DNA from 3 places in the Micromonospora sp. CNZ297 genome. Region 3 is predicted to be linked to each of the others. Evidence: riboswitches for the same ligand, from Rfam matches in the RefSeq annotation. Region 3 holds a riboswitch; each other region holds the start of a gene.

Region 1 (9,888 bases), on a different contig from region 3:
CAAGGTGATCGAGACCGCGCGGCAGGCCGGCGTGGAGTCGATGTGGGAGACGGTGCGGGGCAATCCCCGGCCGCAGCGCGTCGACCTGCGCAGCGACCCGGCCGACGAGGTGGCGAAGCGGTTCTCCACCGAGGTCGGGATCGGGCAGTACGGCATAACCGTGCAGGACCACGCGAACGGGATGGCGACGTTCGCGGCCGGCGGCAAGCGTGCCGACGCGCACTTCGTCCGGTCGGTGACCAAGGACGACGAGGAGGTGTGGACCGAGCAGCTCCGTACGACGGACCTGGGCCTGGACCGGGAGGCGATCGACCAGCTCGACTGGACGCTGCGCCGCGTGCGGGCCGCCGAGCTGGGCAACGGCTGGGACTCCGCCGGGAAGACCGGCACCTGGCAGGCCGGGCAGAGCACCACGCAGAACGTGCACACCTGGATGGTCGGCTGGACCGGCGCGCTCGCCTCGGCCGTCTGGCTGGGAACCACCGACGGCAAGCCGCTGCGGACCAGGGGCGGCAGCTACGAGGTGTACGGCTCGACCGGCGCCGCGCCGATCTGGCGGCAGTTCATGACCCGGGCCACCGCGGCCATGAAGCTCGACCCGGACAAGTACCGCTTCGGTCAGCCGAAGTTCCCCGGCGAGACCCCGGAGCCGACCCGGTCGGCGCCTCCGCCGGCGACCACCGCCGCGCCGACGCCGTCGGAGTCGCCGAGCCCGAGCCCGTCCTCGTCGAGCCCGAGCCCGGACCCGACCGGGCGGCCGACCTCGCGGCCGACGCTGACGCCGTCGCTGCCGCCGCTGCCCACCGTGTCGCCGACGCGGACCCGCGGCCCACGCTGACCCGGCCGGGCGGCGGTCCGCCGCCGCCCGGCCGCGCTGACGGCGGCCTCGCGTCTATGCGCGCCATTCGCACACAGCGGCAACGTCCGCAATTTGCACCGGCATCCATCCACCGTCGGCGATGTTCGCCCTGATCAGGGCCTATTGAAGATCATGGTTGCCTGGATCGGCGCGCGCGGCGGCGCGCCCGACTGTCAGCCGTTGCCCAGGTCACCCATTGCTCCGGGCTCGGGCGGCGTGTGATTGTGCACCAGCGAGCCGCCGACCCCCGGCGAATCGCGACGGTCGATCTGTCGACCCGGAGCCACGCCGGCAGCTCCGGTGACCGGCCGTCACCCTGCCTCGCACCACCGCGCCGCCCGTCCCCACCGGGCTCCGTGCGGCGCGCCTGTAGAACAGGAGCAAACCCCCGTGAAACTCTCACCTCGCCTCGCCGCGCTCACCGGCGCGGCCGCGGCCGGCCTGCTCGCCGCAGGCACCGCCGCCGCCGTGCAGGCCGCGCCACCCGGACCCGCCGCCCCCGACCCGGCGCAGGCCCGCGCGACCGCCGCCGACTCGGCCCGCGCCCTGGTCGCTAGCCGCCCCGCCTACCTGCAGGCCGGCTCCGACGACGCGTTCGTCCAGAAGCCGGTCATCTCCTCCGAGGGCACCCAGTACGTGCCCTACGAGCGCACCTACAAGGGCCTCCCGGTGGTCGGCGGCGACTTCGTGCTCGCCACGGACTCGGCCGGCAACCTGAAGTACGCCTCGGTCGCCCAGCAGCGGCCCATCGGCGCCCTCGCCACCACGCCCGCGCTGACTCCGGCCGCCGCCGCGAAGACGGCGCGCGCCCAGCTCAAGACCGTGAACGCGGTCGAGGGCACCACGCTCGTGGTCTACACGCTCGGCGCCGCACCGGCGCTGGCCTGGGAGACCACTGTTCGCGGCACCGGCGCGGACGGGCCGAGCCGGCTCACCGTCGACGTCGACGCCCGCACCGGCGCGGTCCTGCGCAAGCAGGAGCACGTCGTCCGCGGCACCGGCACCGGCGCCTGGAACGGGCCCAGCCCGCTCACGCTCAACACCACCCAGTCGGGCTCCACGTACACCATGAAGGACCCGACCGTCACCAACCTGAGCTGCCAGGACGCGGCCAACAACACCACGTTCAGCGGCTCCGACGACGTGTGGGGCAACGGCACCGCCACCAACAAGGAGACCGGCTGCGTGGACGCGTTGTTCTCCGCGCAGACCGAGCACAAGATGCTCGCCCAGTGGCTGGGCCGCAACGGCGCCAACGGCAACGGCGGCTACTGGCCGATCCGGGTGGGCCTCAACGACCAGAACGCCTACTACGACGGCAGCCAGGTGCAGATCGGCAAGAACACCGCCGGCCAGTGGATCGGCTCGCTGGACGTGGTGGCGCACGAGATCGGCCACGGCATCGACGACAACACCCCGGGCGGCATCTCCGGCGGCGGCACCCAGGAGTTCGTGGCCGATACGTTCGGCGCGGCCACCGAGTGGTTCGCCAACGAGCCGTCCAGCTACGACGCGCCCGACTTCCTGGTCGGCGAGAAGATCAACCTGGTCGGCTCCGGCCCGATCCGCAACATGTACAACCCGTCGGCGCTCGGCGACCCGAACTGCTACTCCAGCAGCATCCCGTCGACCGAGGTGCACGCCGCGGCCGGCCCGGGCAACCACTGGTTCTACCTGCTCGCCAACGGCAGCAGCCCGACCAACGGGCAGCCGTCCAGCTCGACCTGCAACGGCAGCAGCGTGACCGGCCTGGGCATCCAGAAGGCCATGAAGATCATGTACAACGGCATGCTGCTGAAGACCTCGTCCTCGTCGTACCTGAAGTACCGCACCTGGACGCTGCAGGCGGCGAAGAACCTCTACCCGGGCAGCTGCGCGGAGTTCAACACGGTCAAGGCGGCCTGGGACGCGGTGAGCGTGCCGGCCCAGTCCGGTGACCCGACCTGCGCCGGCGGCACCCCGACGCCCACCCCGAGCACCACGACCACCCCGCCGTCGGGCGGCTGCTCCGGCAACAAGCTCGCCAACCCGGGCTTCGAGTCCGGCAACGTGAGCTGGAGCGCCTCGTCCGGCGTCATCACCACCGCCAGCGGCCAGGCCGCGCACGGCGGCTCGTACAAGGCGTGGCTGGACGGGTACGGCTCGTCGCACACCGACACGCTCAGCCAGTCGGTGACGATCCCGGCCGGCTGCCGGGCGACGTTGAGCTTCTGGCTGCACATCGACAGCGCGGAGTCGACCACCAGCACCGCGTACGACAAGCTCACCGTCAAGGCGGGCAGCACCACGCTGGCCACCTACTCCAACCTGAACAAGGCCACCGGCTACGTGCAGCGGTCCTTCGACATCTCGTCGCTCGCAGGCACCACGGCGACCATCTCGTTCAGCGGCGTGGAGGACAGCTCGTTGCAGACGTCCTTCGTCGTCGACGACACCGCGGTCACCCTGAGCTGACCGTGGCGTGCGCGGCCGGTCGTCGTCCTCCCGGCGGCCGGCCGCCTCGCCGTGTCAGGCCCGGCGTCCCGCCGTGTCAGGCCCGGCGTCCCGCCGTGTCAGGCCCGGCGTCCCGCCGTGTCGGGCCGGCCGTTTCGCCGTGTCAGGCCCGGCGCGCGCCCTGGGACGCGGTGCCGCGGTCGCGGTGGATCCGCGCGGCCGCCTCGTGCATCGCGCGGCCGAACAGCTCGGCCTGGTCGCCCATGCTGCCGAGCCGGGCGGCGAGCGCGTCGGCGTCGGCCCGCGCCGACGCGCTGACCCGGGCGTCCAGCTCGGACAGCGCGGCGTTGGCGGCGGTGACGAAGTGTCCGCAGAGGACGTCGAGGGGCTCGCCGGCCAGCTCCGGGTCGATCGTCACGGAATCCAGCCGGCCACCCTGGACGGCGACCGCGCGGACCCGGCCGCCGGCGGCCGTGCCCTCGGCGCGCAGCAGGTCGCCGGGCTCGCCGTCGGCGTGCGCCGAGGCCCGGGAGCGCATCGCGGTGAGCGCCTGCTGCGTGCGGGTCAGCAGCTCGTCGATGCTCGCGGCCGCCGAGAACGGGTCGTTGGTCATATCCGCGCTTTCTTCACGTCTTAGCCGAGCATCGTGACACTAGCAACCGGCTCCGACGAATCGCGGTCACCGCCGTCGCGGACCGTCTCCCGGACGCCGGGAGCAGGCCGGACACCGTCGACGCGGCGTGTCGCGGACGGGGCGAACGCCCGGCCGGGGCGACCCGGCCGGGCGTTCTCGGACCGCTGTCAGCGCAGCCGCAGCCGCTGACCGGGGAAGATCAGGCCGGGGTCGTCGCCGACCACTGCGCGGTTGCGCTCGTGCAGGGCGCGCCAGCCGCCGTCGACGCGCTGCGTCACGGCGATCTCCGACAGCGTGTCCCCACGCCGGACCAGGTACGTCCCGGCGCCGGACGACGGCTGCGGCGCCACCGTCGTCGTGGCGCGCTCGGGCGCGGCCCTGCGGGTGGCCGCCCGCTCCGGCGCGGCCTTGCGCGTGGCGGCCCGCTTCGGGGCCGCCTTTGTGGTGGCCCGCTCGGACCGGGTCGCCGCGCTCGCCGAGCCGCCCTTCTTGCCGCAGACCGGCCACGCGCCGATGCCCTGGCCGCGCCGCACCTTCTCCGCGACGGCGATCTGCTCGGACCGGCTGGCCAGGTCTGCGCGCGCGGCGTACTTCTTGCCGCCGTAGCCGTTCCAGGTGGCGCGGGAGAACTGGAGCCCGCCGTAGTAGCCGTTACCGGTGTTGATCTTCCAGTTGCCGCCCGACTCGCAGCGCGCGACCGCGTCCCAGTTGACGCCCGCGCTGGCCGGAGCGGCCGGGCCGAACAGGGTCGCGGCGCCGACGGCGGCGCCGGCCAGGACCGCTCCGAGGGCGGTACGGCGGCTTCGGGCAGAGTATTCAGTTGCCATGTGGATTCCTCCACGCCGACGAGGTGAGCTGTCGGGTTCGGGCCGAGGAGCCCGGCCGCCGGTGGCGGCTTCACCCCGAGGTGACGATGCACCGTGGAACGTGTGGTTCCCCCGCTCCCGCGCGAGGTCCGGTTACCGGGGACGGCGGCGGGATTTGGCGTTTCCGGCCCGCGGTGTCCGCGTCTGCGAACGAAACCGACGCTAGGAGCGATTTGTGACAATCGTCCACTTCTTGTGACGCTCTTCACCCGGCCGGGCTACCGGCGGCGGCGCTACGGTGGCAGGGCCAGGCAAGATCACGGGAGGGCTTGACGGATGACCGATCACGGACACGAGCTGACCTTCGGCGGCTTCATCACCCCCGCCGCCGGGCAGCCCGACCAGGTCGTGGCGCTGGCCCGGCTGTGCGAGCAGGTCGGGCTGGACCTGGTCACGTTCCAGGACCATCCCTACCAGCCGGGCTTCCTGGACACCTGGACGCTGATGTCCTACGTGGCCGCGGCGACCGAACGCATCCGCCTGGCCGGAAACGTCCTCAACCTGCCGTTGCGCCAGCCGGTGGTACTGGCCCGCAGCGTCGCCAGCCTGGATCTGCTCACCGGCGGCCGGGTCGAGCTGGGACTCGGCGCGGGCGCGTTCTGGGACGCGATCGAGGCGGCGGGCGGGCGGCGCCTGTCCCCCGGCGCCGCCGTCGACGCCCTCGACGAGGCGATCCGGGTGATCCGCGAGGTCTGGGACACCGGCAGCCGCGGCATGATCCGTGTCGACGGCGAGCACTACCGGGTGGTCGGCGCCAAGCGCGGCCCGGCGCCCGCGCATCCGGTCGGCATCTGGGTCGGCGCCTACAAGCCGCGCATGCTGCGCCTGGTGGGCCGCGCCGCGGACGGCTGGCTGCCGTCCCTGTCGTACCTGCCCAAGGGCCCCGACGAGCTGCCCGCCCTGAACGCGCTCGTGGACGAGGGCGCCCGGGCCGCCGGGCGCGACCCGGCCGCGATCCGCCGCATGCTCAACGTGACCGGCACGTTCGCCCGCTCGTCGGCCGGTTTCCTGACCGGGCCGCCGGAGCAGTGGGTGGAGGAACTGGCCGGGCTCACCCTGGAGCACGGCATCACCACGTTCATCCTCGGCAGCGACGAGCCGCGCGCGATCCAGATCTTCGGCCAGGAGGTGGCCCCCGCGGTCCGGGAACTGGTCGCCGCCGAGCGCGCCACGCCCGCCGGCGGCGCCCGGGAGGCCGCCGACGAGCCGACCACCGCCGGCGGCCCGAGCACGCTCGGCGTCACCCCCACCCCCGACCCGGGGGTACGCCTGAGCGCGCGCCGCCCGTGGGACGAGTCCACCCGCCCGAGCGCCCCGCCGCCGCCGGCCGGACACGTCTACCCGGCCCGGGGACAGGCCGCCGGGCAGCACCTGGTGGACGTGCACGACCATCTGCGCCAGGAGCTGGCCCAGGTGCGCGACCTGCTGGAACAGGTCAAGCAGGGCTCGGTCTCGCCGGGCCGGGCGCGGGCCGCGCTCAACGAGATGACCATGCGGCAGAACAACTGGACGCTCGGGGCGTACTGCGCGGCCTACTGCACGATGGTCACCCAGCACCACGGGCTGGAGGACGCCTCGGTCTTCCCGCACCTGCGCCGCTCAGAGGCCGGGCTGGCCGCGGTGCTGGACCGCCTCGAGGAGGAGCACGTGGTGATCCACGGGGTGGTGGAGAGCGTCGACCGGGCGCTCGTGGAGCTGGTCCGGCGGCCCGGCGACTTCACGCAGCTCCAGGAGGCGGTGGACCTGCTCACCGACACGCTGCTGTCGCACCTGTCGTACGAGGAGCACCAGATCGTCGAGCCGCTGGCCCGGCACGGGTTCTTCCCCGGCCAGCTGTGAGGTAGCTGACTTCTGCTTTCTTAAGTCAGGGGGTACCGTCGACGCCATGACGGACCTCCTTGCGCAGCGTGACTCCTGGTCCACCGCCAACTGCTCGATCGCCCGGGCGCTGGAGGTGGTCGGCAACCGCACCACGCTGCTCCTGCTGCGGGAGGCGTCGTTCGGCACCCGCCGCTTCGACGACTTCGCCCGGCGGGTCGGCGTCAGCGAGCCGGTGGCCGCCGCACGCCTCAAGCAGCTCGTCGCCGACGGGCTGCTCGACCGGCGTCCCTACCGGGAGCCCGGGCAGCGCACCCGCGACGAGTACGTGCTCACTGCGAAGGGAAGCGACCTGATCCCGGTGCTCGTCGCGCTGCGGCAGTGGGGCGACACGTACGCCGCCGACGAGGCGGGCCCGGCGGTGCGGGTGGCCCACGAGGAGTGCGGCGCCGCGGTGCACGCCCGGCTGCGCTGCGGCGCGGGGCACGACGTACCCCCCGGCGAGCTGGCCGTCCTGCCCGGTCCGGGCCTGCTGTCCGCCTGACCCCTCCCTTCCCCACACCTCGGAGCGAGACATGAAGATCGCTGGAAGCACCGCCCTGGTCACCGGCGCCAACCGCGGCTTCGGCCGGCACCTGGCCGCCGAACTCGTCGCACGCGGCGCCACCGTCTGGGCCGGCGCCCGCAACCCGGACACCGTGGACCTGCCCGGAGTCACCCCGGTACGCCTCGACATCACCGACCCCGAGTCGGTGGCCGCCGCCGCGCAGCGGGCCGGGGACGTGACGCTGCTGGTCAACAGCGCCGGCGTGAGCACCGGCACCGACCTGCTCGACGGCGACCTCGCGCAGATCCGGCTGGAGATGGAGACGCACTACCTCGGCACGCTGTCGGTGGTACGGGCGTTCGCGCCGCAGATCGTGGCCAACGGCGGCGGCACGATCCTGAACGTGCTGTCGGCGCTGTCCTGGTTCACGTTCCCCGGCGTCGGCGCGTACGGCGCGGCGAAGGCCGCCGAGTGGTCGATGACGAACGCCCTGCGCCAGGAGCTGGCCGGCCGGGGCGTCCGCGTCGCGGGCCTGCACGTGGGCTACATGGACACCGAGATGGCCGCCGCCGTACCCGGCCCGAAGGCCCACCCGGCCGACGTCGCCCGGCTCGCCGCCGACGGCATCGAGTCCGACAGCTACGAGATCCTCGCCGACGACGTGGCGCGCCGGGTCCAGGCCGGACTGTCCGGCGGTGTGGCCGCGCTCTACCCCGCGCTCCCCTGAGCCGACCCGCCTCCAAGGTGGCGGCGCCACCTCGGCGAGCCGTTGCCGACCAACCGGCTGCCACGACAACCGCCTGAGGTCCCTCCAAACGGGACCAGCCTCCCCCACCCTGGGACACCCAAGCGCTCGTCCCCAGTCTGGGAGACCCACCGTGATCAACACCAGTTCGGCGAAATGGCGGGGTCAGAGCCCGTCCGATACCACCACTTCGGCGAGCTGGAGTGGATCACGCAACTGACCCGACACCCGCCCGACCATCGACTTCCGAGCGGAGTCGACACCGGCTCGGCGAGGTGGCGGTATCGGTGGCATGCCGATACCGCCACCTCGGCGGCATGGAGTCGATCACGCCGGCTCGCCGGGGCGGGTCGGGCGAACCGGGTCGGGGTGGGGCTACAGGCCGCGGGCCAGGCGGTCGGCGAGGATCCGGGTGAACCGGGCCGGGTCGGCCAGCTCGCCGCCCTCGGCCAGCAGCGCCATGCCGTACAGCAGCTCGGCGGTCTCGGTCAGCGCGGCCGTGTCGCCGCCCTCCCCGTGTGCCTTGCGCAGCCCGGTGACCAGCGGGTGGGCCGGGTTCAGCTCCAGGATCCGCTTGACCCGGGGCACCTCCTGGCCCATGGCCCGGTACATCTTCTCCAGCGTCGGCGTCATGTCGTGCGCGTCGCCCACCACGCAGGCCGGTGAGGTGGTCAGCCGGGTGGACAGGCGCACCTCCTTGACGCTGTCGGCGAGCGCGCCGCCGAGGAACGTGAGCAGGTCGGCGTACTCCTGCCGTTCCGCCTCGGCCTTCTCCTTCTCCTCCTCGGTCTCCAGGTCAACCTGCCCCTTGGCGACCGAGCGCAGCGTCTTCCCGTCGTACGCGCCGACGCGCTCGACCCACACCTCGTCCACCGGGTCGGTGAGGATCAGCACCTCGTAGCCCTTGGCGCGGAACGCCTCCAGGTGCGGCGAGTTCTCGATGGTGGCCCGGTTCTCGCCGGTGGCGTAGTAGATCTCGGTCTGGCCGTCCTTCATCCGCTCCACGTAGTCGCGCAGCGTGGTCGGCTCGGCCGGGTCGTGGGTGCTGGCGGTGCGAACCAGTTCCAGCAGCGTCTCGGTGTTGTCCGGGTCCTCCAGCAGACCCTCCTTGACCACCGCGCCGAACTCGGTCCAGAACGTGCGGTACGACTCGGCGGACATGTCCTTGAGCGTGGCGAGCACCTTCTTGACCAGCCGCCGGCGCACCGCGCGGATCTGCCGGTCCTGCTGGAGGATCTCCCGGGAGATGTTCAGCGACAGGTCGTGCGCGTCCACGACGCCCTTGACGAAGCGCAGGTAGTTGGGCATCAGCGCGTCGCAGTCGTCCATGATGAACACGCGCTTGACGTAGAGCTGCACACCCCGGCGGCCCTGCGGGGAGAACAGATCGAGCGGGGCGTGCGACGGCAGGAACAGCAGCGCCTCGTACTCGAAGGTGCCCTCGCCGCGCATGTGGATCGTCTCGAGCGGGTCGGCCCAGTCGTGCGCGACGTGCCGATAGAACTCCTTGTACTCGGCCTCGTCGACCTCGTCCCGCGAGCGCGCCCAGAGCGCCTTCATCGAGTTGAGCGTCTGCTCCTCGCGGGTGGTGGCGCCGTCCTCGCCGGGCTTGTCGACAGTCATCCGGATCGGCCACGAGATGAAGTCGGAGTAGCGCTTGACGATCTCGCGGATCGTCCACTCGGCGGTGTAGTCGTGCAGGTTGTCGTCAGTGTCGACCGGCTTGAGGTGCAGCGTGACCGAGGTGCCCTGGGGCGCGTCCTCGACCTCCTCGATCGAGTAGGTGCCCTCGCCCGCGGACTCCCAGCGGGTGCCGCCGGACTGCCCGGCACGGCGGGTCAGCAGCGTCACCCTGTCGGCGACCATGAACGTCGCGTAGAAGCCGACGCCGAACTGGCCGATCAGATCCTGGGACGCGGCGGCGTCGGCGGACTCGCGCAGCTTGCGCAGCAGCTCGGCGGTGCCGGACTTCGCGATCGTGCCGAT
Region 2 (9,888 bases), on a different contig from region 3:
TCCGGGCGGCCGGCCAGGAACCGCCAGTAGGACTCGACCGCCTCGCGGGTCTCGTCCAGCGAGTAGCGGCCCCGCTCGTCCGCGACCCACTCGTTGACGAACTCGACGCCGGTGGGGGCGAAACTGACCTCGTACTTGTCGCTGTCCCACCCCTCGTCGAGCGGACGGCCGTTCGCCACGTCGTCGATCATCTGCAGGGCGTCCAGGCAGGCCGAGTAGGAGACGGAGACGTCGGTGATCAGCCACGCGCCGAGAGCCCGATAGCGCTGATCGGTCACGTTGAACAGCGGGAGCCGGTACTCATCGACGGAGAAACTGATGAACGCCAACGGAAGTCCTCTGGATCATGGGATGACGACCGGCCATCCGTGGGTGAAGCCGCCCGAGCCATTGTAGAAACCCTCGATCACCAGGCCCTTGTGAGTGCCACGCCACATGCTGGTGCCGGGTACCGGCTTCGCATTCTGGAAGGCGCCGGTGATGGCGTTGTCGACCTGGGCCGGCGTCCAGTCGTCGGGGAAGAACGAGCTTTCCCCGCCGTTGCCCTTCTTCGGCTTCCAGGCCCCGTGCGGAGGGTTCAGCGTCGGATCGAAGAACTCCGGTTTGGCGGTGTAGGCCCCGGTCTTGGGATCCTTGACGACACTGCCGGGCTGAAGCCGGCGACCGGGGAAGTCCTCACCGCCGGGCCGGTAGTGGTAGCCCGACCCCTTGGGCATGCCCGGCTTCACGTGGCCGCCCATCACGTGCTCGGTGAAGTGCGGGTTCATCCGGTCGGGCCGGTTACGCGTCTTCGTCCGCTTGAGAAAGCGCAAGGCGGCGCGCATCAACCGGCCGCCTGCTCTACCCCCGCCCATGTCACCTCACCCGTCGACGAGTTTCCAGAGGGCTTCCTGGACGAGGTTGCCGACGATGGTCCGGGCCAGCGCATGGAAGATCGGGATCTCCAGCAGCGAGGCGCCGAAGGTGACAGCCGCGGTGGCGATCGCCTGCGCGATCTGTATGGCCAGGATGACCAGTTGCACGATGACGGCGACCTTGAGGGCGAGCACGATCGCGCCGCAGATGATCAGCCCGGTCCCGGTCAGCACGGCTGCGGTGACGCCGTCGCGCAGGCTGTCGGCCGGGCTGTCCTCCTTGTTCCACCAGGTCTGGAACGCGGTGATGTCCTGGCCGGTGTGCTGGGTCCAGACCGTCGCCGCACCGGTGTTCGCCTCGGTGACCACGCCGGAGAGGGTGCCGGAGAACCCGATCCAGGCGTTGCCCATCTCGAAGAGTTTGGTCTCGTCCGCCTCGGGCCAGGTGTAGCCGAGTACGCCGAGCAGCGACCGCAGCTCGCCGGGTAGCTCCATGCCCATGCTCAGCCTCCCAGCTTCCGCCGCAGGCCGTCGAGGTTGCGGGTGATGGCCGCCTCGGTCTCGGCGTAGCGGACGGCCATCCTGCCGAGGTCGGCGCCGGCGGCGGCGATCTCGTCGAGCGCGCTGTCGAAGCACTCGAACGCGAACGCGGAGACCTCGTCGTGGGCGGCGCCGATCAGTGAGCCGATGTCGTCGGCCCCCCAGGGACGGCCGAAGCCGGCCAGCTCGGCCCGGAAGGCGGTCAACGCCGCACCGAACCGGGTGGCGACGCCGTCCAGCGCCGATCCGGAGGCACCCAGCCGCTCCGGATCGACCTCGACCGGCATCAGCGCCCGTCCTGGCGGGCGAGCCGGTCCTGGGCCTGCATCAGAGCGTCGGTGAACATGCTGAACTGGCGCCCCGCGTCGGCCTGGATGCGGCGCAGTTGCTCACCGAGCGAGCCCAGGTCGACCTCGCCGGGGGCGGTGGCGGCCTGCTCCCGCAGGTCGGCGAGCGCCGCGTTGACCGCAGCTTCGATCTCCTCGGCGAGGGCCTCGCTGGCCATCCGCATCACACGGGGGTCGAGCGTCAGCCCGGTGACCTGTCCGGGTGGGCCGACGGTGACCCGGATCAGGCCGTCTGCGGCCTCACCGACGCCTTCCGGCGGTGCCACCTGCTCGCCCGCATCGGTCTGCCGCTGGAGCGCGGCCATGGTTTCGGACAGCACCCGGCCGAAGCCGGACGGGTCGGCGGGATCGGCCATCGAGGAGCTCCTCCGCATTCGAGGTCGCCTCGCATCCTATGCACCGGAGCCGATCCCGGTGGTCCCGCCGGATCGATGTGGACGGTGGCATCCGCCACTCGGGATCGTCACCGTCCGTACACAGCACTCCGGGCCGGCCCGTGGGCCGACCCGGTGGCGTGTGTGCGTCGCGTACTCAGCTCTTGAAGGCGTCCTTGATCTTCTCGCCGGCCTGCTTGAGCTTGGCGCCCGCCTGGTCGTTGCGGCCCTCGGCCTCGAGGCGCTCGTTGTCGGTCGCCCGGCCGACGCCCTCCTTGACCTTGCCCGCGGTGTCCTGGGAAGCGTTGTCGATCTTGTCGTCCAGACCCATGATGACCTCCACTGATGCGGTTGCCTGACGACAACTGGTTACCCCGTCGGCCGTCGGCTCAATCCCCTCACCCGATCGGGCGGAAGCTCCGCAGCCGCAGGCTGTTGCCCACCACGAACACCGACGAGAACGCCATGGCCGCCCCGGCGAGCATCGGGTTGAGCAGTCCGGCCGCCGCCAGCGGCAGCGCCGCGACGTTGTAGGCGAACGCCCAGAACAGGTTGCCCTTGATGATCGCCAGCGTCCGCCGGGAGAGCCGGATGGCGTCCGCGGCGGCCATCAGGTCGCCCCGGACCAGCGTCAGGTCGGCCGCCTCGATGGCCGCGTCCGTGCCGGTGCCCATGGCCAGCCCGAGATCGGCCCGGGCCAGCGCGGCGGCGTCGTTCACCCCGTCGCCGACCATGGCGACCACGCGGCCCTCCCGCTGGAGCCGCTCGACCACGTCGACCTTGTCGGCGGGCAGCACCTCCGCGATCACCTCGTCGATGCCGACCTCGGCCGCCACCGCCTTCGCCACAGTGGTGTTGTCGCCGGTGAGCAGCACCGGCTTCAGGCCCAGCTCACGCAGCCGCGCGACAGCAGCCCGGCTGGTCGGCTTCACCGCGTCGGCCACCGCGAGCACGCCCCGGGCCCGCCCGTCCCAGCCGGCCAGGATCGCCGTCCGCCCGGCGGCCTCCGCGCCGGTCGCGGCCCGCTCGACCTCCTCGGGTACGTCGAGACCCCGCTCCCGCAGCAGCCGGGCCCGGCCGACCACCACGGTCCGGCCGTCGACGGTGCCGGTCACGCCCAGCCCTTCGGCGTTGGCGAACTCGCCGACCGGAGGCAGCGGTCCGGCCTCGGCCGCGGCTTCGGCGACGGCCCGCGCGATCGGGTGCTCGGAGGCGGCCTCCAGCGCACCGGCCACCCGGAGCAGTTCGTCGGCGTCCTCGCCGTCGGCGGGCAGCACCTCGGCCAGCGCCATCCGGCCGGTGGTGACGGTACCGGTCTTGTCCAGCACCACTGTGTCGACCCGGCGGGTGGACTCCAGCACCTCCGGCCCCTTGATCAGCACGCCGAGCTGCGCGCCCCGCCCGGTGCCGACGAGCAGCGCGGTCGGGGTGGCCAGGCCGAGCGCGCACGGGCAGGCGATGATCAGGACGGCCACCGCGGCGGTGAACGCGGCGGTCGGCCCGGAGCCGGTGCCGAGCCACCAGCCGAGCGTGCCGGCGGCCAGCGCGATCACGATCGGCACGAAGACGCCGGAGATCCGGTCGGCGAGCCGCTGCACCGCCGCCTTGCCGGTCTGTGCCTGCTCCACGAGTCGCGCCATCTGGGCGAGCTGGGTGTCCCCGCCGACCCGGGTGGCGCGGACCACCAGGCGGCCGCCCGCGTTCACCGTGGCGCCGACCACGGCGTCGCCCTGGCCCACCTCGACCGGCACCGACTCGCCGGTGAGCATGCTGGCGTCGACTGCGGACGTGCCCTCCTCGACCACACCGTCCGTGGCGATCTTCTCGCCGGGCCGGACCACGAACCGGTCCCCGACCGCGAGCCGGCCGACCGGGATCCGGGTCTCCTGCCCGTCGCGCAGCACCGCCACGTCCTTGGCGCCGAGTTCGAGCAGGGCGCGCAGCGCCGACCCGGCGGTGCGCTTGGAGCGCGCCTCGAAGTACCGCCCGGCCAGGATGAACACGGTCACCCCGGCGGCGGCCTCCAGGTAGATGTTGCCGGCACCGTCGCCGCGGGTGATGTCGAGGCTGAACGGGTGCTTCATCCCGGGCATGCCGGCGTCGCCGAGGAACAGCGCCCAGAGCGACCAGCCGAACGCGGCCAGCGTGCCGAGCGAGACGAGCGTGTCCATGGTCGCCGCGCCGTGCCGCAGGTTGATCAGCGCGGCGCGGTGGAACGGCAGCCCGCCCCAGACCACCACCGGGGCGGCCAGGGTGAGCGAGGCCCACTGCCAGTAGTCGAACTGCCAGGCCGGAACCATGGCGAGCACGATCACCGGCAAGGTGAGCACGGCGGAGACCCAGAGCCGGGTACGCGCGGTGCGCAGCTCGTCCACCGGCTCCCCGGCCGCTGCCGCCTCCGCCTGCTCGGGCGGCGGCGGCACCACAGCGGTGTAGCCGGTCTTCTCGACGGTGGCGATCAGGTCGGCCGGCGCGGTGTCGTCGGCGTACCGGACGGTGGCCTTCTCGGTGGCGTAGTTCACCGTCGCCTCGACGCCGTCCATCCGGTTGAGCTTCTTCTCGATCCGGGCGGCGCAGGACGCGCAGGTCATCCCGCCGATCGCCAGTTCGATCAGGTTCGGCGCGGTGGGCAGCGCCTTTCCCGTGGCAGTCATCGCGGCACCTCCGGCGCTCAACTGTGCCCGTGACCCGGGGTGCCGTGTCCGGCGTCCGGGGTCGGTGCGGTGGTGGGTGCCGGCGCGGTGGGCACCGGCGCGGTCTGGTCGCCGGCCAGGACGGTGAACTCGGCGGTGTGCACCGCGTCGCCGTGCCGGAAGTCCAGGTAGAGACGGTACGCCCCGGCCGAGGGCACCTCGGCGGCGAACGTGATCGCCGGCCCGGCCGGTGTGCGCCCGTCGCCGGGCGTGCCCTCCGGGTGCACGTGCAGGTACGCCAGGTCGCCCTGCCGCAGCGCCACCAGGTGCCCGTACGCGCCGAGGTAGGGCGCGAGGTCGGTGACCGGCCGCCCGTCACGGCTGACGGAGAGCGTGAGCCGGCTGGTGCGGCCCGGCTCCGGCGTGCCGGTCAGGGTGACCGTGTAGCCGTCGACGGTGGTGCTGGTCGCCGGTGCCGGCAGCGGCCGGGCGGTCAGCTCGCCGGGGACCGTGACGTCCAGGCCGAGGGTCAGCGGCTCGCCGCCTTCGGGGGTGAAGTCGGCGAACGCCCGCCAGACGCCGGGGCCGCCGAGCGGTGAGGCGACCCGCCAGGTGCCGTCGCCGGTCATCTCCGGATGGACGTGCCGGAACCCGGAGAGGTCCCGGCGGGCGACGATCAGGTGCATGCGCTTGTCGTGGGCCACCTCGAAGCGGGTGACCGGCGCGCCGTCCGGGCCGGTGATCCGGAAGGCGAACTGCCCGGCCGGGGCGCCGGCGGGCTGGAACGTGTAGCCGCGCTCGGAGACGAGCAGCCCGCCGGGCAGGTGCGCGGAGGCGCCGCCCGCCTGGCTCTCGTCACCGTGGCCGGTGTCGCCGGCCCCGTGGTCGCTGTCGGTGTCGTCGTGTCGGGTCTCGGCGGCCGGGGCGACGGGATCGGTCAGGTTGCCGATCCCGTACGCCGCGCCGAACACCGCCACGAGGCCGAGCGCGAAGCCGCTGAGCTTCGTCGCCGTGTTCATGGTGTCTCCTCGGTTGTCGCGGGTCCGCCGGACCCGTCACACACCGACGAGGTCGTAACCGGCCTCGTCGACCGCCGCGCGGACCGTGTCCACGTCCAGCGGGTTCTGACTGGTGACGGTGACCCGGCCGCCGGCCAGGTCGACCTGGACGTCGGTGACGCCCGGAAGTGCGCTCAGCTCGGTGCTCACCGAGTTGACGCAGTGCCCGCAGGTCATGCCGTTCACCTGGTAGGTGGTCTCCATCTCGCCCTCCGATCTGATACCCCCCAGGGGTACGTCCCGAACGTTAGCATACCCCCGAGGGGTACGCTATCCTCGGTTTCATGACCGCGCCGTCCAGCCCGACCCGGGGCTACACCGCCAGCAAGGACCAACTCCTCGCCCGGCTCCGCCGGATCGAGGGCCAGGTCCGTGGCATCGAGAAGATGGTCGAGGACGACCGTTACTGCATCGACGTGCTGACCCAGATCTCGGCCATCCAGGCGGCGCTGGACAAGGTCGGCCTGGGCCTGCTCGACGGCCACGCCCGGCACTGCATGCACGAGGGCGCCGCCGAGGGCCGGGCCGACGAGATGGCGACCGAGATGATGGCCGCCGTCGGGCGCCTGATGAAGCGCGGCTGAGCGGGGACCTCCGGCCCTCAGGACCAGGGCACATCGACCCGTGCCGACGCGCCCGGGCGGACGTACCGTCGAAGTGGCGGGCAGGCCGGACCGGCGGACCCGCGGCGACGGACGGAGGGCGGCCCGATGATGTGGCAGAGCCCGATGATGGGCTGGATGTGGATCTGGTCCCTGCTGGTGCTCGGGGTGCTGGCGGGGCTCGTCTGGGCGGCCGTGCGGTGGACCGGCCCGCAGTATCTGGGCCCGACGACGGCCCGGCGCATCCTGGACGAGCGGTACGCCCGCGGCGAGATCGACGAGGACGAGTACCGGCGGCGCCGGGCGGGCCTGGCCTGACCCGAGCGGGGCGCGTCACCGGTCGCGCCGCCCGGGAGCGGCCGGCCGGGCTGTCTACCATGGCCGGGCGACGACCCGGACGTGGTCGACACGTCCGCGCCGGCCGGGTGACCAGACCGGTCCGGCGGACCAGGCGTCGCCGCGACCGTTGGGAGAGACGCCATGGGTGCCGACCACACCCGCCCCGCACCCGCCGCGCCGCCGGGCGTACGACGGCTGCTCGTCGCCGTGGTGGTGCCGCTGTTCGCGCTCACAGTGATCGCGGCGCTGGTGCTCTGGCCCGGGCAGGACCGGGAGCCGGTCGGCGGCGCTGACGTCCCCCGCTACCACGGCACCGTGACCCGGGTGGTCACCGAGCCCTGCCCGCCGACCCCGGAGGCCCCGGAGGGCGGGGGTGGCCCCTGCGGCACGGTGACGGTCACCGCCGAGCAGGGCCCGGACGCGGGCCGGCAGGTCGAGACGCCGATCCCGGCCGGGCCGGGCGCACCCCGGGTCGCGGTCGGAGACGAGGTCGTCCTGGTCGAGCTGACCGACCCGGCCGACCCGGCGGTGAAGTCCTACAACATCGCCGAGCACCAGCGCGGCACGCCGCTGATCTGGCTGATGGTGCTGTTCGCCGCCGCGATCGTGGCGTTCGGCCGGTGGCGCGGGCTCGCCGCGCTCGGCGGCCTGGTGGCCAGCTTCGCCATCCTCCTCGGCTTCGTGCTGCCGGGCATCGGCGCCGGCCAGCCGCCGCTGCTGGTCGCGATCGTGGGCGCCGCGTTGATCATGTTCGTGGTGCTCTACCTGACCCACGGGATCACCGCGCAGACGTCGGTCGCGGTGCTCGGCACGCTCGGCAGCCTGGTGGTCACCGGCGTGCTCGGCCTGCTCGCCACGTCCGCCACCCACCTGACCGGCTTCGGCAGCGAGGACGCCACCACGCTGTCCATGTTCCAGGGCGACGTGGACCTGCACGGGCTGCTGCTGGCCGGCATCATCATCGGCTCGCTGGGCGTGCTGGACGACGTCACAGTCACCCAGGCGGCCACCGTCACCGAACTGGCGCACGCCAACCCCGGACTGTCCCGGCGGCAGCTCTACCGGGCGGCGACCCGGGTCGGCCGGGCCCACATCGCATCCACCGTCAACACCATCGTGCTGGCGTACGCGGGCGCCTCGCTGCCGCTGCTGCTCCTCCTGGTTGCCGACTCCCGCCCGGTGAGTGAGATCCTCACCAGCGAGTTCCTCGCCCAGGAGATCGTCCGCAGCGCGGTGGCGACGCTCGGCCTGATCGCCGCCGTACCGCTGACGACCGGACTGGCCGCGATCGTGACCACCGCCGGGCGGCGCTCGCGCGGCGCGGAGCCGGCGCCACCCGCGGCCCGGCCGCCGGCCGGACGCGACGACGCGCTGGAGGCCCTGGGCGGCGGGAAGAGTACGGAGGCCGCATGGTGACACTCCGCAGCGTGACCATCGATTTCAAACGCGACGCTGGTCACGGTGCGCCACGGCGAAATCTCGCTATTGGTCGGCTTCCGGACGTAGATCCTCAGGAGTGCTGTCAGGTAACCTCGCTGCCGGTCACCGCCGAAGGCGCGCACCGGCGCCAGCGGTGCCGCCGCCCAATCGCCTGCGGGCGAACCGGGGAACCAGGTACATGGGGTGAATCCGCGACAGCGGTAGGGGCCACTTCCGTCCCGAACCCGTCAGCTAACCCGGTCGGCGGCCGACGGAAGGGAACACTGTGACGGCACCCCTGCGCCGCTGGCTGACACCCGTGGTGGCCGTGCTGGCCTCGCTGGCCGTGCTGGCCGGGCCGACCCCGGCGACCGCGGCCCCCACCGCGGCGGCCCCCGGCAACCCCTCGGGACACGAGGAGGACGGCGAACCGCCGCTCATCACCGAGGCGATCGACGCCGCCAACCGGGCCTTCCTCCAGGCCAAGGCGAAGCTCGCCAAGTCCCAGGACCGCCAGCGGCGGCTGGCGGCCGAGGTGAAGACGGCACAGGCCGAGCTCGAAGCGCTCAGCCCGCAGGTCAACCAGCTCGCTGCCCAGTCCTACCGGACCGGCCGGATGGGCGCGATGGCCATGCTGCTGGAGAGCAACTCACCCGACTCGTTCGTCCGCCGGGTCAACGCCCTGGACGAGCTGAACCTCCTCAACGCGCAGCGCCTGGCCGCCATCAACGCGGTCAAGACCCGCGCCGAGCAGGCCAAGATCGCGCTCGACGCCGAGGTGCGCGAGCAGGAGAAGCAGAAGAACGCGATGGAGCGCGAGAAGGTGCAGGCCGAGCGCGCGCTGAAGCTCGTCGGCGGTCTCGGCTTCACCGGCGGCCTGGTCTCCGCCACCTCACCGGTCGCCAAGATCGGCCCCGGCCGCACCGCCGACGGCGGGTGGAAGGCGGAGTCGTGCAGCGAGGACGACCCGACCACCTCGGGCTGCGTCACGCCGCGCACGCTGCACGCGTACAAGGAGGTCCGGCGCGCGGGCTTCAAGCGCTTCGTGGGCTGCTACCGGCCCGGCGGGCCGTGGGAGCACCCCAAGGGCAAGGCGTGCGACTGGTCGCTCCAGAACAGCGGCTTCGCGCCCTGGCACAACAACGACACCCGCCGGTACGGCAACGAGGTGGCCGCCTTCCTCATCCGCAACGCCGACCGGCTGGGCATCTACTACGTCATCTGGAACCGGCAGATCTGGTTCCCGGCCACCGGCTGGAGTTCGTACAGCGGACCCTCGAACCACACCGACCACGTCCACATGTCGATGCTCTGACCCGGACACCACGAGAAGGGGCCGCCCTCGGGCGGCCCCTTCTTCGTCGTCCGTGCGTATCAGCCGGCCAGCGCCGGGTCGGCGGGCGCGGCCGGGGCGGGCAGCGGGGCCGGGGCCTGCGCCACGGTCCGCACCTCGCCACCGGCGAGCCGGTACGACATGCCCACCACCGTGCACCGCCCGGCGGCCACCCGCTCGGCCAGCACGGCGGACCGGGCCAGCAGCGTCTCCACGGTCTGCGCGATGTGGACGTCGACGATGCCGTCGAGGTCCTCGACCCCCTGGCGGGCGGCGCGCAACAGGCTCGGCGAGACCGCGTCCACCACAGCGCCCAGGTGCCCGGCCGGGGCGGCGCCGGTCCGGACCCCCTCCCGGGCGGCCTGGACCGCGCCGCAGGAGTCGTGCCC
Region 3 (9,888 bases):
GGCGGGTTGACTGTGCTCGCCAGCTGTACCCGAGATCTGCCGGCGGATCAGCTCGCCGCGGTGCTGAGCCACGAGCGCGCCCATCTGCGCGAGCGCCACCACCTGCTGGTATCCGCCGTGGAAGGGCTTGCATCGGCCGTTCCCTGGCTGCCGCTGACGCGGGAAGCACCCGCCGCCGTCCGTCTGCTAGTCGAGCTGCGTGCGGACGCTGCGGCCGTCCGGGAGTGCGGCCATGCGGCCGTGCGCAATGCGCTCTTGAGCTTCGCTGGTGCGCCCCATCCGCCGTCCGCCCTGTCGATGGCCGGGGGAGAAGTGGGAGTCCGGTTGCAGCGGCTTCAGTCGCGTACCCCGCACGGCCGCAATCTTGCGACCCGGACCGCGTTCGCTGCGGCCGCCCTCGGGGCGCCCGTGGGCATCGGCATGCTCGCCGCGGTCCTCACCTGTCTCTAGACGGCCGCCGCGCACTCTGACGCGTGGGATGGAAGCGTCAGCCGGCGAGGCCACCGGTTTCATGGCCGCTGCTGGTCAGGTGGGCACGCAGTTGGTCGTCGGTGGGCTCGACCAGGAATTTGCCGTCCGGCCACACCAGGGTGGGAATGCGACGTTGCCCCTGCTGCAGGCCACGGATCAGGTCCGCCGCAGCCTGGTCCTCATCGACGTCGACGTACACGTACGGGATGCGGGCGGCGTCGAGCAGGGCGCGGCTGCGTCGCACGTCGGGACACCAGCCGGTGCCGTACACGACGAGCTCATCGGGGCGGGAACGATCGTTGACGGTCAACTCGGTCTCCTCGTCGCCGGGACGGATGGCAAGGCGGCATCCCTGGGCGCCAACCGGTGCCCCAGGGATGCGAGATGCCCCGCGGGTCAGTCCACGAGCTGGTAGCCGGCCCGCTGCACGACCGCGCGGACCTCGGCGGTGTCCAACGGGTTCTCGCTGAGAACGGTGATGGTGCCCGCGGCCACGTCGGCCTGGACGTCGGTCACGCCGGCGATCTCGGAGACGTGCCCGGTCACCTTCTTGGCGCAGCCGCCGCAGGTCATGCCGGACACCTGGTAGGTGCTCCGGGCGCCGCTGCCGGTGCCCTGGGCCGCCGGGGCGCTGTCGATCGTGATGGTGCCGCAGCCGCAGCTGGCTTCATTGCCGCACATGGGATCTCCTCGGTGTCGCAGACGATGGCGTGACGGTGCGCAAGGTCCGTCCGTCGACGGTCGGCTGTGCGCCGGCCCGCAGGCGTTTGAATATACCCCTCCCCGGTATGCCCCTCAAGACCTCGACCGATCCGTGTGCTTACCCTGGCATGTCATCCGGATCACTTGACGACAGGTACCGGTGGGGGGTACAAAATTGCCGCTACCCATACCCCCTAGGGGTAAGAAAAGGAGTGATCACGATGTCATCCGGATCGAAGCGCTGGTGGGCCCTCGGACTCATCGCCCTCGCCCAGTTCATGGTCATCATGGACACCTCGATCATCGGCGTCGCGCTACCACGCATACAGGCGGATCTGGGTTTCTCACCGGAGAGCCTGTCCTGGGTCTTCAACGCCTACGTCGTCGCGTTCGGCGGCCTGCTCCTGCTCGGCGGCCGGCTGTCCGACCTGTTCGGCGCCAAGCGGATGTTCGCCGCCGGCTGGGGTGTCCTGCTCATCGGCTCCGCCGCCGCGGGCCTGGCCGGCAGCGTCACGGTCGAACTGGCCGCCCGCGCCGTACAGGGAGCCGGTGCGGCGCTGATCGCCCCGTCGGCGCTGACGCTGCTGATGATGCTCTTCGGCGCCGAACCCAGGGAACTCACCCGGGCCCTCGCCCTCTACGGCGCGGCGGCACCCGCCGGTGGCACCGCGGGCGTCTTCCTCGGCGGCGTCATCACCGAATACCTCAGCTGGCCGTGGGTCTTCTACATCAACATTCCCATCGCCGCGCTCGCGCTGCTGGCCACCCCGGCCCTGATGCCCGCCGGCGGTACCCGCCGCGGTTCGCTGGACGTGCTCGGCGCCCTCACGGTCACCATCGGTCTCGGCGCCGCGGTGTACGGCATCGTCCGCGCCCCCGAGGTGGGCTGGGCCTCTGGGCAGACCTGGCTGGTGCTCGCCGGAGCCGTGGTCGCCCTCGCGGCGTTCGTCGCCATCCAGGCGGCCCGCCGGGAGCCGCTGATGCGGCTGTCGATCTTCCGGGCGCCGAACCTCGCCGCCGCCAACGTCGCCCAACTTCTGCTCGGTGCGGCGTGGATCCCGATGTGGTTCTTCCTCAACCTCTACCTGCAGCAGGTCCTCGGCTACAGCGCCTTCCCCAGCGGCGCGGCACTGCTGCCGATGACCATCCTCATCATGATCGGCATGATCGCGCTCGCCCCGCGCGCCATCGCCCGCTTCGGCCCGAAGCCCATGGTGGTCACCGGCCTCGCGGTCCTCGCCGTCGGACTCGGCTGGCTCGCGTTGGTCCGCCCCGACGGCAGCTTCACCGTTGACGTGCTGCCGGCCTCGCTGGTCGCGGCGCTGGGTATGTCGCTGGCGTTCATCCCGTCGCTCGGTACGGCGATCTCCAGCGCCCGCCCCGAGGAGGGCGGACTCGCCTCCGGCATCGTCAACACCGGCTACCAGGTCGGCTCCGCGCTCGGCCTGGCCGCGATGACCGCGGTCGCCTCCGCCGCCGGCGCCGACCGGCTCGGCGATCTGCCCGCCCTCACCGACGGATACTCCGCCGCCTTCGTCGGCGCCGGGATCATCGCCGCCGCAGGCGCCCTCACCGCCGGTCTCACCCTCCGCGCGGCCAAGCGACAGCCTGTTAACGAGGCCGAGACAGTACCCGCGGCCTGACCGAATCCATCAACCGCCTGTCTGACGCCGGTGGATGAGTCTGATCCCGACTGATCCACCGGCGCATTCATACGATCAGCGCCCGACCCACGCGAGGCGGCCCTGGCGGTGAGGTGCCCTCGACTCCTGTCACGCGCTGCTGCCGACTACGTCTCGGCGTTGACGAGGATCGCGGTGACCAGCACGACGGCGACCATCAGCAACGCCTCGACCAGGACAGTGCGGCGTAGCTGATAAGTGGCGTCCATCGCGCGGTCATCCAGCCTGGGCACGACGCGCCGGCTGTTGTACAGCCCGACGAGGGCAACAGCCGCCACCAGGGCGACCTTGACGAGAAGCACCCGCCCCCAGTCGGTGGTCACGAGATGGCCCGGCCGTTCCAGGATCAGCAGGGTCAACGCGACGCCAGCGACACCCGTGAGCGCTACCGCGGCGGTGGCCGGTATGGAGAATCGCACCGCCATTTCGGCGGCACCCGTCGGTACGCCGAGGCGGGCGCGGCTCAGCAACAGGGCAGCCAGGAGAAGAACTCCGCCGACCCACACCGCGGCGGCAATGGTGTGGGCGAAATCGGCCGCCACGACGACGGCCCGAGGTTCCGCGGTGACGGTGTGCCCATCGACCAGAAAGGAACCCAGCAGCAGTGCCACGGTGACCGCCATGAGCACAGGCCGCACCGGTCGCGCTCGCACCCGCTGAACGCCGTCGCCGGCCGCGCTGACGGCGGCAGCCGTCACCAGGTTCCGGGAGTCGGTGGGTATCGCTGCGACGGTCGGAACGGAGTGACGCCCGACCGCGTGCCGGCCCCGAATCAGCGCCGCTTCGAGTGAACCGGACACGAGCAGACCGGCCGCACCGGTGAGTCGCAGGACCAGGCCGGCGGCCACCGGTGTCTGGCTGAGGGCGGTCACCGACGAGGCGCTGGCCGCCGAGGCGAAGGTGCCCTGCTCGCTGAAGACCGCCGCGAGTGCAACCAGCTCAAAGGCCGCTCCAGCCGCCACCGCCAGCCCCGCCGTCCGCACCCAGATCTGCACCACCCGGATGTCACTGCGTGTGCCGACCAGTGTGGTCAACGCGAAGACAAGACCACCGACACCGAGCAGGATCGCCCCGTAGGAAAGCCAACGCCCGACGGCGCCGACAAACCGCACCGGCGCCTGTTCCGCGTCGGCGGTGTGGCCAACAGCGTGTCCTCCCGCGTGTGCCGACGGCGAAGCCGGGGGCACACCTGGCCCACCATGGCCGGCATGTCCGTGCGGGCTGGCTGTTGCCTGGGGTTTAGCGGCCGTTCCGGGCGTCGGGGGAGGCGAGGCCACCGTAAACGTGATGACACCCGTCAGGGGGTGGGCGTCCGGGGCCGCGACGCTCCATCGCAGCTTGAACGTGCCGGTGGTCAGGCGAGCGGTCGGGTGGACCAGCCACGTTCGGCCTCCGTCGGGCGTGTGGCTGGCGGCCGGTAGGCCGATGCCGTTGCCGTCGGAAAGCTTGAATCCCGCTCCTGTGGGCGTGCCGGCGGCGCTGAGCGTCAGCCGGATCTCCTGGACGGCGCCGTCGATCCGCGCGCCGTCGGCCGGAACGGCCCGGAGCAGCTTGAAATGTGCGGCCGCAGGGGAAGCGAACCCGAGGGCCACGATGAGGGCGGGAAACAGCGCCAGCCACACCCGAATTGCCCAGCGCGCGGCGCGACGTGCTGGCGACTGAGGACATGCGAGACCCGGCGATGCAGCAAGCAAGGTCAGGCCGCCCGGCGACGCCGCTGGAAAGGCACTGTTGATCCTTCCGCCAAGGAGGCGCGGGCCGGTGCCCACACATCGCTCCCACGTGGTGCGGTCGCCATCCTAGGTCAACTACTACCCGCCCTTAGTAGGGGCGGGTCAGCTTCGACGATCCAGAAAGTCAGGTTGGGGGAGAGCGCCAGCATGGTGGCATCGCCGACTCGCAACGGCGACGGACTGCGCCGGGAGTGGTGCGAGGCATTGCCGCGGTCCCGGTCAGCCGTGGTCGGGTCGCTCTGTGGCCCCGCGGTGACGGATTTTGAAGCGGGCCACCGCGATCAGCGCGACGATCATGCTCTCGTACGCGGTTCCCACTTGCTTCGCGCGGCGCGCGCCCAACCGTCGGCAGGGCGGCGATCCGGCCTTACGCCGCCCGCCGGGATTGGGTTGATTTTCGTCGAAGCCACGTCGACATTCGAACGTCGAGCTACCCGCGGTCTGCGCGGGCTGACTGCCGGGTGTCACGAGCGCCGCCAACTTCATCTCCATGAACGCCTGTGCGGTAACGGGGAGCTCGCACTGACTTGTGTCTGCGCGCGGCCTCGGCCCGTACCACCACTACCGCCGCTGCTGCCGGCCCGGGTTTGCTGAATTGTGACTGAAATTGGTGTGGGGCTACGTACGGCCGCCCAGGAAACGGCCATTCGGGTGAGTATGCGGCGATCGGCCAAGCAATTGAGCGCCAACAGCATTCCGATGTCCGGTTACGTCCCGAGGGTTCCGCTATAACTGCTCGTCCCATTGAGTGGCATGAGTAACTGGAGGTTCCGATCAGAGTAGCGATGTTCGAGGCTTATGCAGGTGGGAGCCCTTGGCATACGACGTACCCACCGGTAATGTCGGCGCGTCCGGTGCGGTTTCCGATCGCAAGTGGCGACGCCGCTCCGACCCGCCTAATCGTGATCTCATGAACCGGGGACCCAGGCAACACCGGGGTGAATCCGCGAGCCACGGCCCGCGGTAGGGCGTACTTCCCGCCCGAATCCGTCAGCTAACCCGGTAGGCGGCCACGGAAGGAGTGCCAGCCTCGTGCGAAACACCTCCCGATACTCCCCACGCCTCCACGGCATCGCGGTGCCGACACTCGCCTGACTGTGAGTCCCGGCAACTGCCCCCCAGCCCGGCCCACCGGGCGCTCCCCATCCCCGCGGCACCCCGCCCAGTCACAACGTGCGTGAGTTCCTCCGCGCGTCGGGCCGGCCTGTGCCGCTCCAGCCCGTGGAGGAACACATGAAGCACCACATGAAGCGTCAGCTGCGGCGTCTTGTGACCGAGCGCCCGTACAAGATCATCGCCGGCTCCGCCGCGGCGCTCGTGCTCGCCAGCGGCGTCGGCACGGCGCTGGCCGCCACCGATCACAACGCGCCCGTCCGCCAGGGGAACACCGCCGCCGGGCTGGCTCCGCGGCTCGGTGATGTCGCCACCCGCGGCGAGGCTCGCGTCGCCGCCGAGCCGTCGCCGTCAGCGAAGGACAGGGCCACGACCGACCCGGACGTGACCAAGAAGGCGAGGCCGAAGCCTCCGTCGACCAAGGTCCTCGACCACACCTACGAGGCGCAGACTGCCTACTGGAACTGCGGCCCGGCCGCTGTGCGCAACGCGCTCAGCGCGAGCGGCGTCGAGACCACCCAGGACGCGATGGTCGCCCCGCTGAACGCTGGCGAGAACGGCACCAACTCGGCGGAGGACACCACTCGCGGGCTCAACCAGATGGTCAAGGGCAACCCGTACCGGACGCACATGATCCCGGGCCAGGCCGCGACGCCGGCGCAGATCGACCAGCTCCAGGCCGACGTGGTCACCGCCATCACCGACGGCCGTGCCGTGGTCGCCAACACCGTCGGCTCCGCGACCGATACAGACGGCGGCTGGCACTCCTTCCCCGGCGGCCACTACATCGCCGTGGTCGGATATAAGGACGACGGCCGGACGGTGCGGATCGCCGACTCCGCCGACCCGAACATGGCCGCCTACTGGATGACCACCATCGACCTGGCGAACTGGATGGCCACCCGCGGCTACTCCGCCTGATCCCATCTCCGGCCCTCGGGCACCGGCTCGTTCGAGCCGGTGCCCGTCGCCTTTCGGTTCGCGCCCAGTAGCAGGCAGGACGGCACGTCGTGCGCCCTCTGGTATGGCTCAGCCGATCATCTTGTGCGGTCAGGTTAGGTGCCGCCCGACGCGGCGGGCAGGGGCGAACACGTACAGGTCCAGCATGCCGGGTGGGTTGGCCAGGCCGGGGCCGCCGGCGCGAAATCCGAACCAGCCCCTCTGTGGACTTTGGTGCGTCACCGATAACGGCATGACGCCGACACGGGAAACTCCATAGTGCCGCTCGCTGCTATAGGATTACGGCATGAGCACCCATGCTGAGCATGGGTGCCGTGACTTTGTGTCCGAATCCCTCGGACACAACATCTCCACATATTGATCATGGGTTGAACGGGCTCACTTGCCTGAGGCTCCTGTGGTCGGTGTACATCGTTCCTGATCGCAGATGATGCTGATCTTGTTTCTGTGCAGGAGCGCGGCCAGGTCATGCGGGTTCTGGGCGTCGCTGGCGAGGCCGGGATGTCCCATCAGTCGCGCGATGATGTGGTCTTCCCTGAGGTAGAGCATCTTGCGTCGGCCGTTGGTGGGCTGTTGGGTGCTGGTGTGGCCTTGGCGGCATCGGTAGCCCGGACGCTGGTTGATCCAGTGGGATTCCAGTCTTCGGCCGCATGGTGCGCAGCGCAGCAGGCCGGTGAACAGGTAGCGGCGGGCAGTCCCGTCGTGGCTGGCCACAACTGCACACCGTGCTGTTCGAGCAGGGGTGCCAGGTGCTGCAGCTGGTTGGCGGAGAATGCTCGTTCGTATTCGCCGACCACGATCGCGTCGAACCCACGGTGCGGATCGGGGAGCGCGGCCAGCAGCGCGGCGGCCTGCGGACGCTGCCGCCAGCCGCGGCGGCGCGAGCAGCCGGCATCGAAGTACTCGGCGACGATCAGCCCGTGACCGGCGACGAGTTCGCTGGCGCAGTCCCGCTGCCAGTGCCGGGACGTCACCCGGTCTTGATGCTCGATGGTCGACATCCGGCCGTAGAACGCAAACCGCAGACCACCCTGCCGCCGGACGCGCGGCTGCGCGCCGGCGTGCGGCTGGCTGTTGAGCCATCGGGTCATGGGATCCGCGGGATCGTCACTCTGGTGGTCCGACACGCCAACATTTCTACGAAGGATCTTCATGGTCGAGTCGGACAAAAAGTCCGCTGCGCTGGATGAAGGGCTGTCGGGCCGGAGCCGGTGGTAGCCGCCCGAACAAGGCGGTCCAGCTACGACCGCCCGATGCAGGCCGCGCCGACGAGTGGCCCACGGGACTTTCGAACGCGACGTGGTGACGCAGTGGTTCGCCGACCTTGAGATAAGCATCCGGGGCAGGACGGGAACCCGCACCCGCACGACGGCTGCGGCCGTGGAGTGTCGTAGTCTGCGCTGGTGACGTGGGACGGTCCGGCTGGTGCGATGCGCGGCTACCGCGCTGTCGCGGTGGCGGTCGTCGTCGCTGCGGTTCTGGTCCTGCACGCGCTGCAGTGCGCTAGGGGTCTGGACACTGCGACACCTTCGGCGGCTGCCAGTTCCACGACCTCCCTCGCTTCCTACGACGCGTCTGCGGCCCTGAACAGCCTCGCTGATGCCCTCGCCTCCGCCGATCCGGAGGCGACTGACGGGCATCATGCGCCGGCAGATGGCGGGAGCGTGGCCGTGACGGCCTGCCTGCTGTTGCTGGTGATCGGCGGCGCTGTCGTACTGGCGGCATTCCAGCGCTGGGTCCGCCGGCTACCTGTTGGCCGGGGGCTGCGTCACCGGCCGGTGAGCCGGCCTGTGACGGTCCGGCTGCTGTCACTGTTGTGCGTGTCGCGGGTGTAGAACCGGTTTGCGGTTGTGAGCCCGTGGCGGTCCACGCGTCCTGATACGTGGCCGGCTGAGTAGCCGTCGCGGGCCTTCGTTCCTGCCGAGTCTGCCAAACGTGGTCCTGGCCAGTCGGCCAGCAAGCTCGGCTGTCCCTTCGTCGGGTCTGAGGATGCCGTGAACGACACCGTCACTTACATGCTGGCCGTGCGCGGGTTGTGCTGCGACCGTGCGGAGAGCGCAGTACGGCGAATTTTGGAAGATCTGCCGGGGGTGCATCGGGCGCACGTGTCCGCAGCAGCGGGCCGCGCGGTGGTGGACGCCGACCCGGTCGTCGTCACCGCTCCCGTGCTGACCGCGGCGCTCGCCGCGTCCGGCTATCCGTCCCGGCTGGAATCGCTCTGATCTCCGGCCCGCCCGCCGCCTCCTGATCGGGGCGTGCGGTAGCGGGTTGACTCATTCGTGGAGAGTCGATGGCTGCTCTATCTGACAATCTGTTCACTCTTGCTCTCCTCGGCCACCTCACGGCCGTGATCGCCTTTGCCGCGGCCCAGGTGGCACCGCGGCGGGTTGCCGTACCGGTTCCTGCGACGGTGCCTGCGGCTGCCGTCCCGACGATGGCTGCCGTGTCGCGCCGGGTTGCCATCGGGCGCGTCGTCGGCCTGGGCGCGGTCGGGGCGGCCGCGGCGGCGCAGGCCGGCAGCCTGGTCGCCCGGGCGGCCGCGGCGGGGCGCGTGCCGTGGGGAAACATGTACGAGTTCATCGTGGCGGTGACCCTGGTCGGGGTGCTCGCCTGGCTGGTCCTGGCGGTCCGGCGCCCCGCGTTGCGGCCACTGGGCCTGTACGTCGCGGTGTGCGCGTTGGTGCTGCTCGCCGCGGCGGGCCTGCACGTGTACACGCCGGCGGGTCCGCTGGTACCGGCGTTGCAGTCGGTGTGGCTGGCGGTGCACGTCAGCGCCGCCGCAATCGCGTCCGGGTTGTTCCTGATCGGGTTCGTCGCTGCCGTGGCCCTGCTGCTACGGGCGCGTTATGAGCGACGGGGCACGCCGAGATCGGGGGATCTGCGTGACACCTTGGCGGCGCGGCTGCCCGCGATGGCGGTGTGGCGGCGGCTGTCGTTCCGGATGCACGGGGCGGGCTTCCTGGTGTGGACCTTCGCGGTGATGGCCGGAGCGGTGTGGGCGGAGGCGGCGTGGGGCCGCTTCTGGGGCTGGGACCCGAAGGAGACGTGGGCGTTCATCTCCTGGGTGGTGTATGCGGCCTACCTGCACGCGAACGCGACCGCGAGTGTGCGGGCCACCACCGCGGCGTGGGTGGCGGTGGTGGGCTGGGCGACGATGATGTTCAACCTGTTCGCGGTGAACCTGGTGATCTCTGGTCTGCACTCCTACGCGGGGGCCTGAGCCGTGG

What was found. A riboswitch is a leader RNA that binds a small molecule or an ion and turns the genes downstream of it on or off. The one in region 3 is predicted to bind cyclic di-AMP.
Region 1: it holds a riboswitch for cyclic di-AMP, as region 3 does, so the genes downstream of both, FB454_RS22495 (transglycosylase family protein) here and FB454_RS20305 (C39 family peptidase) in region 3, are expected to answer to the same signal.
Region 2: it holds a riboswitch for cyclic di-AMP, as region 3 does, so the genes downstream of both, FB454_RS30810 (coiled-coil domain-containing protein) here and FB454_RS20305 (C39 family peptidase) in region 3, are expected to answer to the same signal.

Annotation. Positions count from the first base shown of each region.
Region 1 is NZ_VISU01000013.1:170,565-180,452, forward strand. Features, by position in the region: gene FB454_RS22480 (transglycosylase domain-containing protein) at 1-838, shown strand, start outside; gene FB454_RS22485 (M4 family metallopeptidase) at 1,250-3,313, shown strand; gene FB454_RS22490 (YbaB/EbfC family nucleoid-associated protein) at 3,456-3,905, opposite strand; gene FB454_RS22495 (transglycosylase family protein) at 4,094-4,753, opposite strand; cyclic di-AMP (ydaO/yuaA leader) riboswitch at 4,752-4,910, opposite strand; gene FB454_RS22500 (LLM class flavin-dependent oxidoreductase) at 5,069-6,631, shown strand; gene FB454_RS22505 (winged helix-turn-helix transcriptional regulator) at 6,678-7,154, shown strand; gene FB454_RS22510 (SDR family oxidoreductase) at 7,186-7,884, shown strand; gene htpG (molecular chaperone HtpG) at 8,278-9,888, opposite strand, start outside.
Region 2 is NZ_VISU01000028.1:40,869-50,756, reverse strand. Features, by position in the region: gene FB454_RS30870 (hypothetical protein) at 1-329, opposite strand, end outside; gene FB454_RS30865 (EndoU domain-containing protein) at 345-824, opposite strand; gene FB454_RS30860 (WXG100-like domain-containing protein) at 861-1,355, opposite strand; gene FB454_RS30855 (hypothetical protein) at 1,358-1,681, opposite strand; gene FB454_RS30850 (YbaB/EbfC family nucleoid-associated protein) at 1,681-2,097, opposite strand; gene FB454_RS30845 (CsbD family protein) at 2,273-2,446, opposite strand; gene FB454_RS30840 (heavy metal translocating P-type ATPase) at 2,514-4,769, opposite strand; gene FB454_RS30835 (hypothetical protein) at 4,787-5,767, opposite strand; gene FB454_RS30830 (heavy-metal-associated domain-containing protein) at 5,804-6,010, opposite strand; gene FB454_RS30825 (metal-sensitive transcriptional regulator) at 6,091-6,390, shown strand; gene FB454_RS30820 (SHOCT domain-containing protein) at 6,517-6,726, shown strand; gene FB454_RS30815 (YibE/F family protein) at 6,889-8,163, shown strand; cyclic di-AMP (ydaO/yuaA leader) riboswitch at 8,318-8,448, shown strand; gene FB454_RS30810 (coiled-coil domain-containing protein) at 8,453-9,481, shown strand; gene FB454_RS30805 (carbonic anhydrase) at 9,541-9,888, opposite strand, start outside.
Region 3 is NZ_VISU01000011.1:123,968-133,855, forward strand. Features, by position in the region: gene FB454_RS20275 (M56 family metallopeptidase) at 1-450, shown strand, start outside; gene FB454_RS20280 (glutaredoxin family protein) at 488-781, opposite strand; gene FB454_RS20285 (heavy-metal-associated domain-containing protein) at 868-1,152, opposite strand; gene FB454_RS20290 (MFS transporter) at 1,395-2,816, shown strand; gene FB454_RS20295 (copper resistance CopC/CopD family protein) at 2,963-4,477, opposite strand; gene FB454_RS20300 (hypothetical protein) at 4,808-5,080, opposite strand; cyclic di-AMP (ydaO/yuaA leader) riboswitch at 5,472-5,612, shown strand; gene FB454_RS20305 (C39 family peptidase) at 5,822-6,622, shown strand; gene FB454_RS35470 (recombinase zinc ribbon domain-containing protein) at 7,040-7,375, opposite strand; gene FB454_RS35475 (hypothetical protein) at 7,387-7,851, shown strand; gene FB454_RS20320 (hypothetical protein) at 8,065-8,496, shown strand; gene FB454_RS20325 (cation transporter) at 8,656-8,883, shown strand; gene ccsB (c-type cytochrome biogenesis protein CcsB) at 8,952-9,881, shown strand.